2 regions of the Ochrobactrum sp. AP1BH01-1 genome follow, and region 1 is predicted to be linked to the other one. Evidence: riboswitches for the same ligand, from Rfam matches in the RefSeq annotation. Region 1 holds a riboswitch; the other holds the start of a gene.

Region 1 (5,398 bases):
AGACCTGCATCCTTGAAGTAGCCGAGCTTGTCGGCGACGATGATCGGCCCGTGATCGGGATTCACATACCAGTCGAGGATGAGCTTGAATTTATCGTTCGCCTGCGCAGCCTGAGCTGAAATCAGGGCGAACGAGACCGTGGCGCTGAAGAGCGCTGCAAAAACCAGTTTTTTCAATGTTTCCTCCAGAAACTAAATTACATGGGGCCGTGTAATTTCGATCCATTGCCGCAGGCGGGCCTCCGGATCGGGGTTAAGGGTGATGTCGGTGACAACGGAAACGATGTCGGCTCCGGCATCGAAAACGCCGGGCGCGCGCTCCACATTCATGCCGCCGATACCGACGAGCGGAGTGTCACCAAGCGCGGTTTTCCATTGCCGCACGCGGCCCAGCCCCTGTTCGTGCCACTTCATCTTCTTGAGAATGGTGGGATAGACAGGGCCGAGCGCGATGTAGGCGGGTTTCAGCGCGAGTGCGCGGTCGAGTTCCGCTTCGTCATGGCTGGAAACGCCGAGCTTCATCCCGCTATTCCGGATCGCATCGAGATCGGCATCATCCAGGTCTTCCTGACCCAGATGAATGAAATCGCAACCTTCCTCGATGGCCAGTTTCCAGTAGTCGTTGACGATGAGCTGGCAGTCATGCGCAAGGCAGATTTCCCGCGCGGCGCGGATTTCACCGCGCAGTTCGGCATCGTCCTTGTCCTTGATGCGCAGCTGCACCAGCCTGACGCCGAGCGGCACCATGCGCTCCAGCCATTTCGCGCTGTCGAAGATCGGGTAGAACGGATCAAGCGCCATTACAGAAAAGCCTTTCCGATAAGGGGAGTGGAAGGGGAGGCCATATCGCGGGCTTCAATCGGATCGGCTTCATGGGCGATGCGACCGGCTTCGACCGCAAGCGCGAAAGCGCGCGCGATAGCGGCGGGATCGCCAGCCTTGGCAACGGCAGTGTTGATGAGCACGGCGTCATAGCCCAGTTCCATCGCCGCTGCCGCATGGGACGGCACGCCGATGCCCGCATCAACGACAAGCGGAATATCGGGGAAATGCGCCCGCATGGTTTTCAGCGCATAAGGGTTGTTGAGGCCACGGCCCGAGCCGATGGGCGCGCCCCACGGCATCAGCACCTTGCAACCGGCTTCGAGAAGCTTTTCCGCGACGACCAGATCGTCATTCATATAGGGAAAGACCTCAAAGCCATCGTCGCAGAGAGTGCGTGCCGCCTCGACCAGACCGAACGGGTCGGGCTGCAACGTGTCATGGTCGCCGATCACCTCCAGCTTGATCCAGTTGGTGCCGAAGATTTCACGCGCCATCTTGGCCGTGGTCACCGCTTCGCGCGGCGTGTGGCAGCCTGCCGTATTGGGCAGAACGGCCACGCCCAGTTCCCGGATCAGCGCCCAGAAATCCTGCCCGGCGCGGGCCTCGCCGCTTTCACGGCGCAGCGACACGGTGACGATCCCCGCCCGCGAGGCGCGCACCGCATCGGCAAGGATTGCGGGCGATGGATATTGCGCGGTGCCGAGCAGCAGGCGGCTTTCGAATTGTTTTCCATAAAATTCCAGCATCTCAGCCTCCCTGCATCGGGGCCAGAACTTCGATGCGGTCGCCAGAAGACAGGGTCGCTGCTTCGCGCTCGTCGCTTGCCACGAATTCGCCGTTCAGCGCGGTTGCAACAACTGCTTCGTCCAGTTCGATTTCTGCGAGCAGCGCCGCCAGATTGGCGGCTTTCGTGGTGATGACTTCACCGTTCAGCACGATCGTCATGCATAGTCCTCCACAAATTCGGGCATGGTTTCGGGCGTGGTCGCAGCAGTGACCGCCATGCGTGCTATCGCCGGCGAAAGCAGAAAGCCGTGGCGGTAAAGCCCGTTGACATAGATGGTTTTGCCGCGCCGCCGCACGCGGGGCAGATTGTCGGGAAAGGCCGGACGCGCATCGACGCCGGTTTCGAGAATTTCCGCCTCGCCAAAGGCCGGATGCAGGGCGTAAGCCGCGCTCAAAAGTTCCAGCGTGGAGCGCACGCTGATGCCCGACCGCTCGCCGCTTTCGATCATGGTCGCGCCGATCATGTGCACACCGTCGCCGCGCGGCACGATGTAAAGCGGAATGCGCGGATGCAGGAGACGCACGGGCCGCGACAGGTTGATGTCGCGGGATCGGACAACCAGCATCTCGCCCTTGACGCCGCGCAGATCGGGCAGCGCATCCCGTGCAGCCAGACCACGGGCGTCCACTACGATATCCGCGTAGATCTCCGCTGCATCGGCTTCCGTATTGAGGTGGAAGACGACACCCTTTCGTTGCAGGTTTTCGGCCATTTCCACCAATGTCCTGCGCGGATCGAGATGCCCTTCGCGCGCGAAGAACAGGCCCTGCCGGAAACGTCCGGCCAGATCAGGTTCCAGCGCATCGATGCGGTCATGATCGATTGTGTCGAAAGCTTCCGTCCGGCGGGCGAAACGGCGCAACTCGCTGGCATCGCGGTTGTGCGACAGAACCAGCGTGCCTTCCCGCTTGACGCCGGAGACGTGCTTTTCCCACCAGCCAAGTGCTTCCTGCCCAAGCCGCACCACCGGTTCCTCGGCGCTTTCGCCCTCGCACCATGGCGCCAGCATGCCGCCTGCCAGCCACGAACAGCAGTCGGCACCGATCTGCGGGCTGCGGGCAATCACCGTGACGGCATGGCCCTGATCGGTGAACTCGGCGGCGGTCGCAAGCCCGGCGACGCCTGCTCCGATGACGGTAACGCGCATCACGCAATCTCCTCCGTTCGGATTGTCCAGAGGTCATGAAAATGATGCACCGGCCCGTGGCCGTGTCCGATCTTCAACGTATCGGCGGCGCGGATTGCCCCTTGCAGATAGGCATGGGCGTTCAGCACTGCCTTTTCCAGCGGCAGGTTTTTGGCAAGCTCTGCGGCGATGGCCGATGAAAGCGTGCAGCCTGTGCCATGGGTGTTGACGGTCCTGATACGCGGCGCTTCGACACGAAGCGTCGGCTGATCGCGGCGCACCAGCAGATCGACGCATGTTTCGCCTTCCGCATGGCCGCCTTTCATCAGGACGGCCTTCGCGCCGAGGTCGAGCAAGGCGCGTCCTTGTTCCTCGGCGTCCGCATCGTCGAGCGCCAGACCGCAGCCGAGCAAGCAGGCCGCTTCCGGTCGGTTGGGGGTCAAAAGCGTCGCGAGCGGAATGAGTTTCTGACGCAAAAGCGCAATGGCGTTTTCGCTCAATAGCCGGTCGCCAGACTTTGCCACCATCACCGGATCGACAACGACGGGACCGGAAAAATGCGCGAGCCCCCGCGCGATGGCTTCGATGGTTTCAGGCACGGAAACCATGCCGATCTTCACCGCCGCCACATCGAGATCGCTGAAAACGGCGTCGATCTGCCCCGCGACGATGGCAGGCGGTATGTCGTGCACCGCGCTCACCGTGCACGTGTTCTGCACGGTCACGGCGGCAATGACGCTCGCGCCATAAACACCAAGCGCCGAAAACGTCTTGAGGTCGGCCTGAATGCCGGCGCCGCCGCCGCTGTCGGAGCCGGCAATGGTCACACAAATGGGGGGCGCGCTGATGGGCACAGACCGCGCCTGGCCACTTGTCGGTTTGGTTCGGGAGAAACTGTTCTGTCGGTCCATCATGTCGTCTCTCATTCCGAACGGAAGATGAGACGTCATGAACCTTGATGAAGCACAAGCTCCAAGGGGGATGGACCCCGTCCGCGACGCGCCAAACTCCGTTCCCTACGCAGGTATTACCCGGATCAGGTTCAATGGGTTGGCGCGAGAACGCACCTCTCAGCCTTTGTGTCGCAATATCGGACGGAAAACCGCTTGGCGCTTTTCCCGATATTGCTTCGAAGGCACCCCAACGAATTTTGCGTCTATAGGCATAGGCCGGAAGTTGAAGGCGGTCAAGCGATGGAAAAAGTCTGATTTTAAAGAAATTCCTTAAATCGACCCCCAATTTGTATATGGTTTATTAAAATTCTCCGCTTTAATCTATGCTCGGGGTGCATCTGAATCGGGTTGCTCATAGTGCTAACAAACGAGACAGTCTGCTCGTGGAGTGGAACTGTATAATCCTGTAGGATCGGTAGGATGAGGGGAATGCGATGAGGAAGCGGGGGGGCGCTTCGGCTTCGGCGGAAGGCACGATGGCGCGCACGTCCGAACAGGACTTCCGTATCCTTTTTACGACGCATCCGACACCCATGTGGGTTTATGACCCGGAAACGCTGCGCTTCATGGTGATGAACGACGCCGCGTACCGGCTTTACGGTTATACCGCGGAGGATATCCCCGGTATGACCGTGCTCGACATACGCCCGCCAACCGAGCGGGACCGGATGCTTGCAGCTATTCGCGATCGTAGCGACCTCGAGCGCCCGGAGCGCTGGCAGCATCTGCGTGCCAATGGTGAAACCATCGATGTTCTGACCTATGGACGCCAGGTCCTGTTCGACGGCAAGGAAGCAATTCTCGCTATTGTTCAGGACAGGACGGAACTGACGGAGGCCAATCGTCAGGCAAGTCACGCGCAGACTTTGCTGGATAGCCTTGTCAATAACTTGCCGCTTGGCGTGTTCGTCAAGGATATGCACGATAACGGCCGTTATGTGCTCTACAATCAGGCGGCGTCGGCCGCGAGCGGTCAGCCGATAGAAGAAGCGATCGGCTCTACCGACCGCGATCTTTTCCCGGAGCGCGAGGCAGCCGTCATCAGCGAGCAAGACCGCATGGCGATGCGGCGCCGGGAAGTATTGAGTGTCGAACGCAGGGTCGAGCGCAAGGACGGAACGTCGCGCACAATGCGGATCATAAAATGCTCGATTCCGCCGGTCGAAGGCAACGAGCCCCGCTATCTCATTGGCCTCGTTGAAGACATAACCGAGCGACGCGAAATCGAGGAACGCATGGCCCATATCGCCATGCATGACAGTCTCACCGGCCTGCCGAACCGGGCCTATTTTGCCCATCATGTCGAAAGCCTATTGAAAAAGGGCGGAGATTCCGAGCCTTTCGCGCTGTTCTATCTCGACATCGATCATTTCAAGAACATCAACGACAGCATCGGCCATCAAGCGGGCGACCAGCTTTTGCAGGAAGTGGCGCGCCGGCTGAAACAGATCACGACTTCGGATGAATTCATTGCCCGGCTGGGCGGCGATGAGTTTGCGATCGTTTATCGCAGTGGAACGCTGGGGCAGATCGCGATGTTTGCCGACCGCGTCCTTTCAGCTTTTCAGGATGCGTTCAAACTGGTTGGCAATTCGGAATTTGTCACTTGCAGCATGGGCATTGCTCAAGCGCCGCTGCACGGCGACACTCCCGATGCGTTGATGCGTAACGCCGACCTGGCGCTTTACGCGTCCAAATCCGGTGGACG
Region 2 (5,398 bases), on a different contig from region 1:
CCAACAACCTGCCGCGCTATGAGAGCCTGCAACCGCTTTATAATCTCTATGACCGCGCGGATTTCGAAAACGGGCTGGAGGAGATCTGCCGCGACAACCAGCTCGGCGCCATTCCCTATTACGCACTGGCAGCCGGTTTCCTCACCGGCAAATACCGTTCCGCTGACGATCTGGCACAAAGTGCGCGCGGCAAGTCGGTCGAGAAATACCTGACGGATCGGGGGTCGCGGATCATTGCTGCACTCGACGACGTGGCTCGCAATCTCGATGTCACGCCTGCGCAGGTCGCAATCGCGTGGCTGATCGCGCAGCCATCAGTCACAGCGCCCATCGCAAGCGCCACGCGCTCGGCCCAGCTCGGTGAATTGATCGCCGCAGCAGAGCTGAAGCTCAGCGACGATGAAATCGCCCTGCTGAACAAGGCGAGCAGTTAAATTTCAAGGCATCTAAAGCATTTCCAGCAAAAGTGCGCAGCGGTTTTGCGTAGGATAATGCGACAAAACAGATAGTTAGAGCGGTTCCGCTTTAACCGGAACCGCTCTAAGGGTAGCCCTACCCTTCGATCTCCTCGCGCAGCATTTCCAGTTCCAGCCATTCTTCTTCCATGGCCGCATTTTCTGAGCGTTTTTTCTCAAGAAGATCGGCAGTCTTGCCGAACAACGCCGGGTCCTTGGCATAAAGCTGCGGATCGGCAAGCTTCCCTTCCAGCACTGCGATTTCCTTTGCTAACGCATCCATTTTGCCGGGCAGTGTTTCAAGCGCGAATTTCTGCTTGTAGGAGAGCTTGCGCTTTTCCTCACGCTTGGGCTGGGATGCGTCCTCTTCCGGCTTCTCGTCACCTCGGGCGCTTGGTGCCTTGATAGAGCGCCGGTTGAGCGCCTGTTCCTTGCGCTGCGCCATCATATCGGCGTAGCCGCCCGCATATTCGAGCCAGCGCCCGTCACCTTCCGGCGCAATGACCGAAGTAACGGTGCGGTCCAGAAAATCGCGGTCGTGGCTGACCAGAATGACTGTGCCCGGAAAACCGGCGACCAGCTCCTGCAGCAGATCGAGCGTTTCCATATCGAGATCGTTGGTCGGCTCGTCGAGGATAAGCAGGTTGGCGGGGCGCGCCAGAACGCGGGCCAGCATCAGGCGGGCGCGTTCACCTCCGGAAAGCTCGCGAATGGGTGTGCGCGCCTGTTCAGGCTGGAACAGAAAGTCCTTCATATAGGATACGACATGCCGCTGCTCGCCATTCACGACAAGGCTTTCTCCGCGCCCGTCCGTCAGATAATGCGCCAGCGTCTCGTCCAGATTGAGGCTTTCGCGCTTCTGGTCGAGTTCTGCCATTTCGAGATTGACGCCGAGCCGCAAGGTTCCGGAATCCGGTTCAAGCTTGCCAGTCAGAAGCGACAAAAGCGTCGTTTTCCCGGCACCGTTGGGACCAACAAGACCGATACGATCGCCGCGCTGCACGCGGATCGAAAAATCCTTGACCAGCACGCGCTCGCCATAGGCCTTGCTCAGCCCCTTGGCTTCGATCACCAGCTTGCCGGATTCCTTGGCGTCACTTGCCGCCAGAACCGCGGTTCCCTGCGCCTTGCGGTGGTTGCGGAAATCGGCGCGCATGGAATGCAATTCACCAAGGCGGCGCATGTTGCGCTTGCGGCGCGCCGTGACGCCGTAACGCAGCCAGTGTTCTTCACGGGCAATCTGGCGCCCCAGCTTGTGGTGATCGCGCTCTTCTTCTTCCAGAACCTTGTCACGCCATTCCTCGAAATGAGCAAAGCCTTGTTCCAGACGACGCGTGATGCCGCGATCAAGCCAGACAGTCGCCCGGCTGACATTTTCCAGAAAGCGCCGGTCATGCGAGATGAGAACAATGGCCGAGCGAATCTGGCGAAGCTCGCCTTCCAGCCATTCGATCGTCGTAAGATCGAGATGGTTGGTCGGCTCGTCCAGTAACAGCACATCAGGCTGCGGCGCGATCACCCGCGCAAGCGCGGCGCGCCGCGCTTCGCCGCCGGAAAGATGATCCGGCTTCTCCCCACCGGTCAGCCCCAGATGTTCGAGAAGATAGGTGACGCGGTGGGGATCGTCGGTCGGCCCCAGCCCGGCTTCCACATAGGCGCGCACATTGGCGAAGCCGTCCATGTCCGGCACCTGCGGCAGATAGCGCACGGTTGCACCCGGATGTTTGAAAACCTCGCCCGATGTCGCCTCCACCATACCGGCGGCAATCTTGAGCAGGGTGGACTTACCCGACCCGTTGCGTCCGACCAGTGCAATACGGTCGCCTTCGCTCACCGAAAGGCTGGCATCCTCCAGAAGCGGCGTGCCTCCGAAGGTGAGCTTGATCTGGTCGAGGCGAAGGAGTGGTGGTGCCATGGTTCTCTTCGATAAACAGGATTGAAAATTCCGCCCTGCTTGTCCGCGACAAAAGCCGTTCTGTCAAATGGAACGCACGAAAAGTCCCGCTAAAAACAAACAGGCCGGGTTTCCCCGGCCTGTCCGTAAACTTGCTTGCCCGCTATTACTGGCCCAGAAATTACTGGCAGGGTGCTTCGTAGATGCGGCCATACGGGTCGCGGTAACGGCAATACTGCACGCCATTGCGGGTCTGGGCTGCACCAAGCAGCGTACCAGCCACAGCACCGATAGCAGCACCGGTCAGAGCGCCGCGGCCGTTGCCGCCGATTGCGCCGCCAGCGAGAGCGCCGAGCGCTGCGCCGCCGACGCCATAACCGGCCGTGCGCTGTTCGTTGGTCGTGCATGCGGCTGTCGAGAACGCAAGCACGCCAGCAACTGCAATCATCGTAAGACGCGATTTCATTGGAACATCTCCTACAGGGTTGAACTAATCACCGACCTTGCGTCCCCAATTTCGGCGCTTAAGCAGATGACACCCGCTTGACCCATTTACAATACGTTTCGTTTGCCAGCGTCAAGCTCTTTCAATTGGTAAGGTTAGCAGCCCGCAATGGGGGAAGCCGCCATCTCCAAGTTGGCTACAAGTATCGCGAGGCCAGAACGCGCAGTAATGCGAAGTGTTCCGCGAACAATGTTGGAAACCGTCCATGAAGAGCCGAACGGAAGGGTCACATTATCTAACGGCCACTCTGCATTCGTGATCGAAAGGCCTTCCACTGTGCTGAAATTGATGACGCTGAAGGGCGTTCCATTAGGAAAGTCGTAAATATAATCTCCAGGCGGCAGGGGCCATGCTTCCTCCGCTCCGCTGGAGAGCATGATCTCCCGTCCGCGCGCTGCCTGCGCCGTCGCCATGGTGAGATGCTGTAGCGTGTGATCGGTCCGCTGCCCCCCGAAGGCCCCGCAAAGAATGACCCGTGTCGCGCCCCGCACATAGGCTTCCTCGAAAGCAAGCTCCCCGTCTGTCATATCCTTGGCCGATGGAAATCGTTTCTGCGGTACGTGTCGATATTGCGCCTGCAATTCGGCAGAGGCCGAATCGAAGTCACCCAGCCACAGTTCCGGTTCCACGCCGAGCGCCGCAGCATGACGGATACCGCTATCGGCAGCGAGAATGCGCGCACCTGCAATTTGGCGTTTCAGGCGATCAGTCACGGTCAGATCGCCGCCGAGGAGAATGACGAATGTGCTCATAAGCCGCTCATAACACGGGCAAATCCGCGCCGGAAGCCACATTCACTGCCGCGCCGGTCCCTTGCTCTTCCCGTCCTGAAAGATTATTGTCCCAGTCGCTCTAACGGGGTGCCATCCGCTTTGCTGATGGCTGAGAGGTCCAAAGAGCATTTCCAGCAAAAGTGTGAAACGGTTTTGCGTCCGGAAATGCTGAATAAAACGGCCAACCCGCTGAACCTGATCCGGTTTGCACCGGCGGAGGGATTAGATGCTCCATAAAACGGCGCTCAATCCTCTTGTAGTAAAAGAAAGGAAGTGCCGTGATGCGGCTTTTATCTTTGCTGGCCTTTTCATTTTCCGCTGCCATCGCTTTCACGCCTTCGGCTCAGGCGAAAGACAAGCTCACCGTCTATACCTATGACAGCTTCGTTTCCGAATGGGGGCCCGGCCCGAACGTGAAGGAAAACTTCGAAAAGGAATGCAACTGCGAAGTTGACTGGATTGCATCCGCCGACGGCGTTGCCCTGCTAAACCGCCTCAAGCTCGAAGGCAGCAACACCAAGGCCGATATCGTCCTCGGCCTCGATACCAACCTGACGACCGAAGCACGCGCTACCGGTTTCTTCGCCCCGAGCGGCATCGACCAGAACAACGTGAGCGTTCCGGGCGGCTTCAAGGACGATATTTTCGTTCCCTATGATTACGGTTATTTTGCCGTGGTCTACGATTCCGAAAAGCTGCCCAACCCGCCCAAAAGCCTGAAGGAACTGGTCGAAGGCGATTCGTCCCAGAAGATCGTACTGCAAGATCCCCGCACTTCGACACCGGGGCTCGGCATGCTGCTCTGGATGAAATCGGTCTATGGCGACGAGGCGGAAGCCGCCTGGCAGAAATTGCAGAAGCGCATTCTCACCGTTACCCCCGGCTGGTCGGAAGCCTACGGACTTTTCACCAAGGGCGAAGCCCCGATGGTGCTGTCCTATACGACGTCTCCCGCCTATCACATGATCGCGGAAAAGACGGATCGTTATAAGGCTCTGGCCTATCCGGAAGGCAATTATCTCCAGATCGAGCTGGCCGCCCAGACCACAACCGGCGCAAAAAATCCCCTGGCGCAAAAATTTCTGGCTTTCATGACTGGCCCAGGCTTTCAGGATGTCATTCCTGAAACCAACTGGATGTACCCGGCGGGCAAGATTTCCGCCGCACTTCCTGCCGCTTTCGATGCTCTCCCGAAGCCGGAAAAGACCCTGCTCATTCCATCCGACGAAGTGGCCAGAAATCGCAAGTCCTGGGTCGATGAATGGCTGGCCGCAACGAGCAGATGACCGCGCATCCGGCGCGGCGCCAACCTGATGTCACACCCGCGATGAAACCCGTCGCGGGTGTGCTGGCACTTGTCTTTCTGTTCGTGCTTGCCGGCGGCGCGCTTGCGGCCCTTGCCTTCGAGGCCGACAGCAGCGGTTTCGACGCTGCCGCCAATCTCGACACCTATCTGTGGCGGGTGGCGCGCTTCACCATATTGCAGGCAATCGCGTCGAGCCTGCTTTCGGTGCTGTTTGCGGTTCCGGTCGCCCGCGCGCTTTATGCCGAAGCAAATTTTCCGGGTCGCGGGCTGATCCTGCGCCTGTTCGCCCTGCCGCTTGCCCTGCCCGCCCTCGTCGCAGTTCTGGGCGTTACCGGCATCTATGGCCGTAACGGTCTCGTTGCTCATCTATCGGAAGCAGCTGGTCACCCCTTCCAGCCCGACATTTACGGCATCACCGGTATATTGATCGCGCATGTCTTCTTCAACATGCCGCTAGCCGTCCGT

What was found. Region 1 has a riboswitch for thiamine pyrophosphate ahead of thiD (bifunctional hydroxymethylpyrimidine kinase/phosphomethylpyrimidine kinase). Riboswitches for the same ligand answer to the same signal wherever they lie in the genome.
Region 2: linked by a shared signal. The riboswitch ahead of thiB (thiamine ABC transporter substrate binding subunit) and the one ahead of thiD (bifunctional hydroxymethylpyrimidine kinase/phosphomethylpyrimidine kinase) in region 1 are both predicted to bind thiamine pyrophosphate.

What each region holds. Positions count from the first base shown of each region.
Region 1 covers NZ_JAGPOU010000003.1:172,201-177,598, forward strand. The annotation lists gene J9800_RS11445 (ABC transporter substrate-binding protein) at 1-176, opposite strand, end outside; gene J9800_RS11450 (thiamine phosphate synthase) at 192-800, opposite strand; gene J9800_RS11455 (thiazole synthase) at 800-1,570, opposite strand; gene thiS (sulfur carrier protein ThiS) at 1,572-1,769, opposite strand; gene thiO (glycine oxidase ThiO) at 1,766-2,758, opposite strand; gene thiD (bifunctional hydroxymethylpyrimidine kinase/phosphomethylpyrimidine kinase) at 2,758-3,648, opposite strand; TPP riboswitch at 3,734-3,890, opposite strand; gene J9800_RS11475 (putative bifunctional diguanylate cyclase/phosphodiesterase) at 4,125-5,398, shown strand, end outside.
Region 2 covers NZ_JAGPOU010000006.1:129,405-134,802, forward strand. The annotation lists gene J9800_RS20405 (aldo/keto reductase) at 1-434, shown strand, start outside; gene J9800_RS20410 (ABC-F family ATP-binding cassette domain-containing protein) at 553-2,370, opposite strand; gene J9800_RS20415 (YMGG-like glycine zipper-containing protein) at 2,531-2,815, opposite strand; gene J9800_RS20420 (thiamine diphosphokinase) at 2,950-3,606, opposite strand; TPP riboswitch at 3,701-3,866, shown strand; gene thiB (thiamine ABC transporter substrate binding subunit) at 3,909-4,913, shown strand; gene thiP (thiamine/thiamine pyrophosphate ABC transporter permease ThiP) at 4,910-5,398, shown strand, end outside.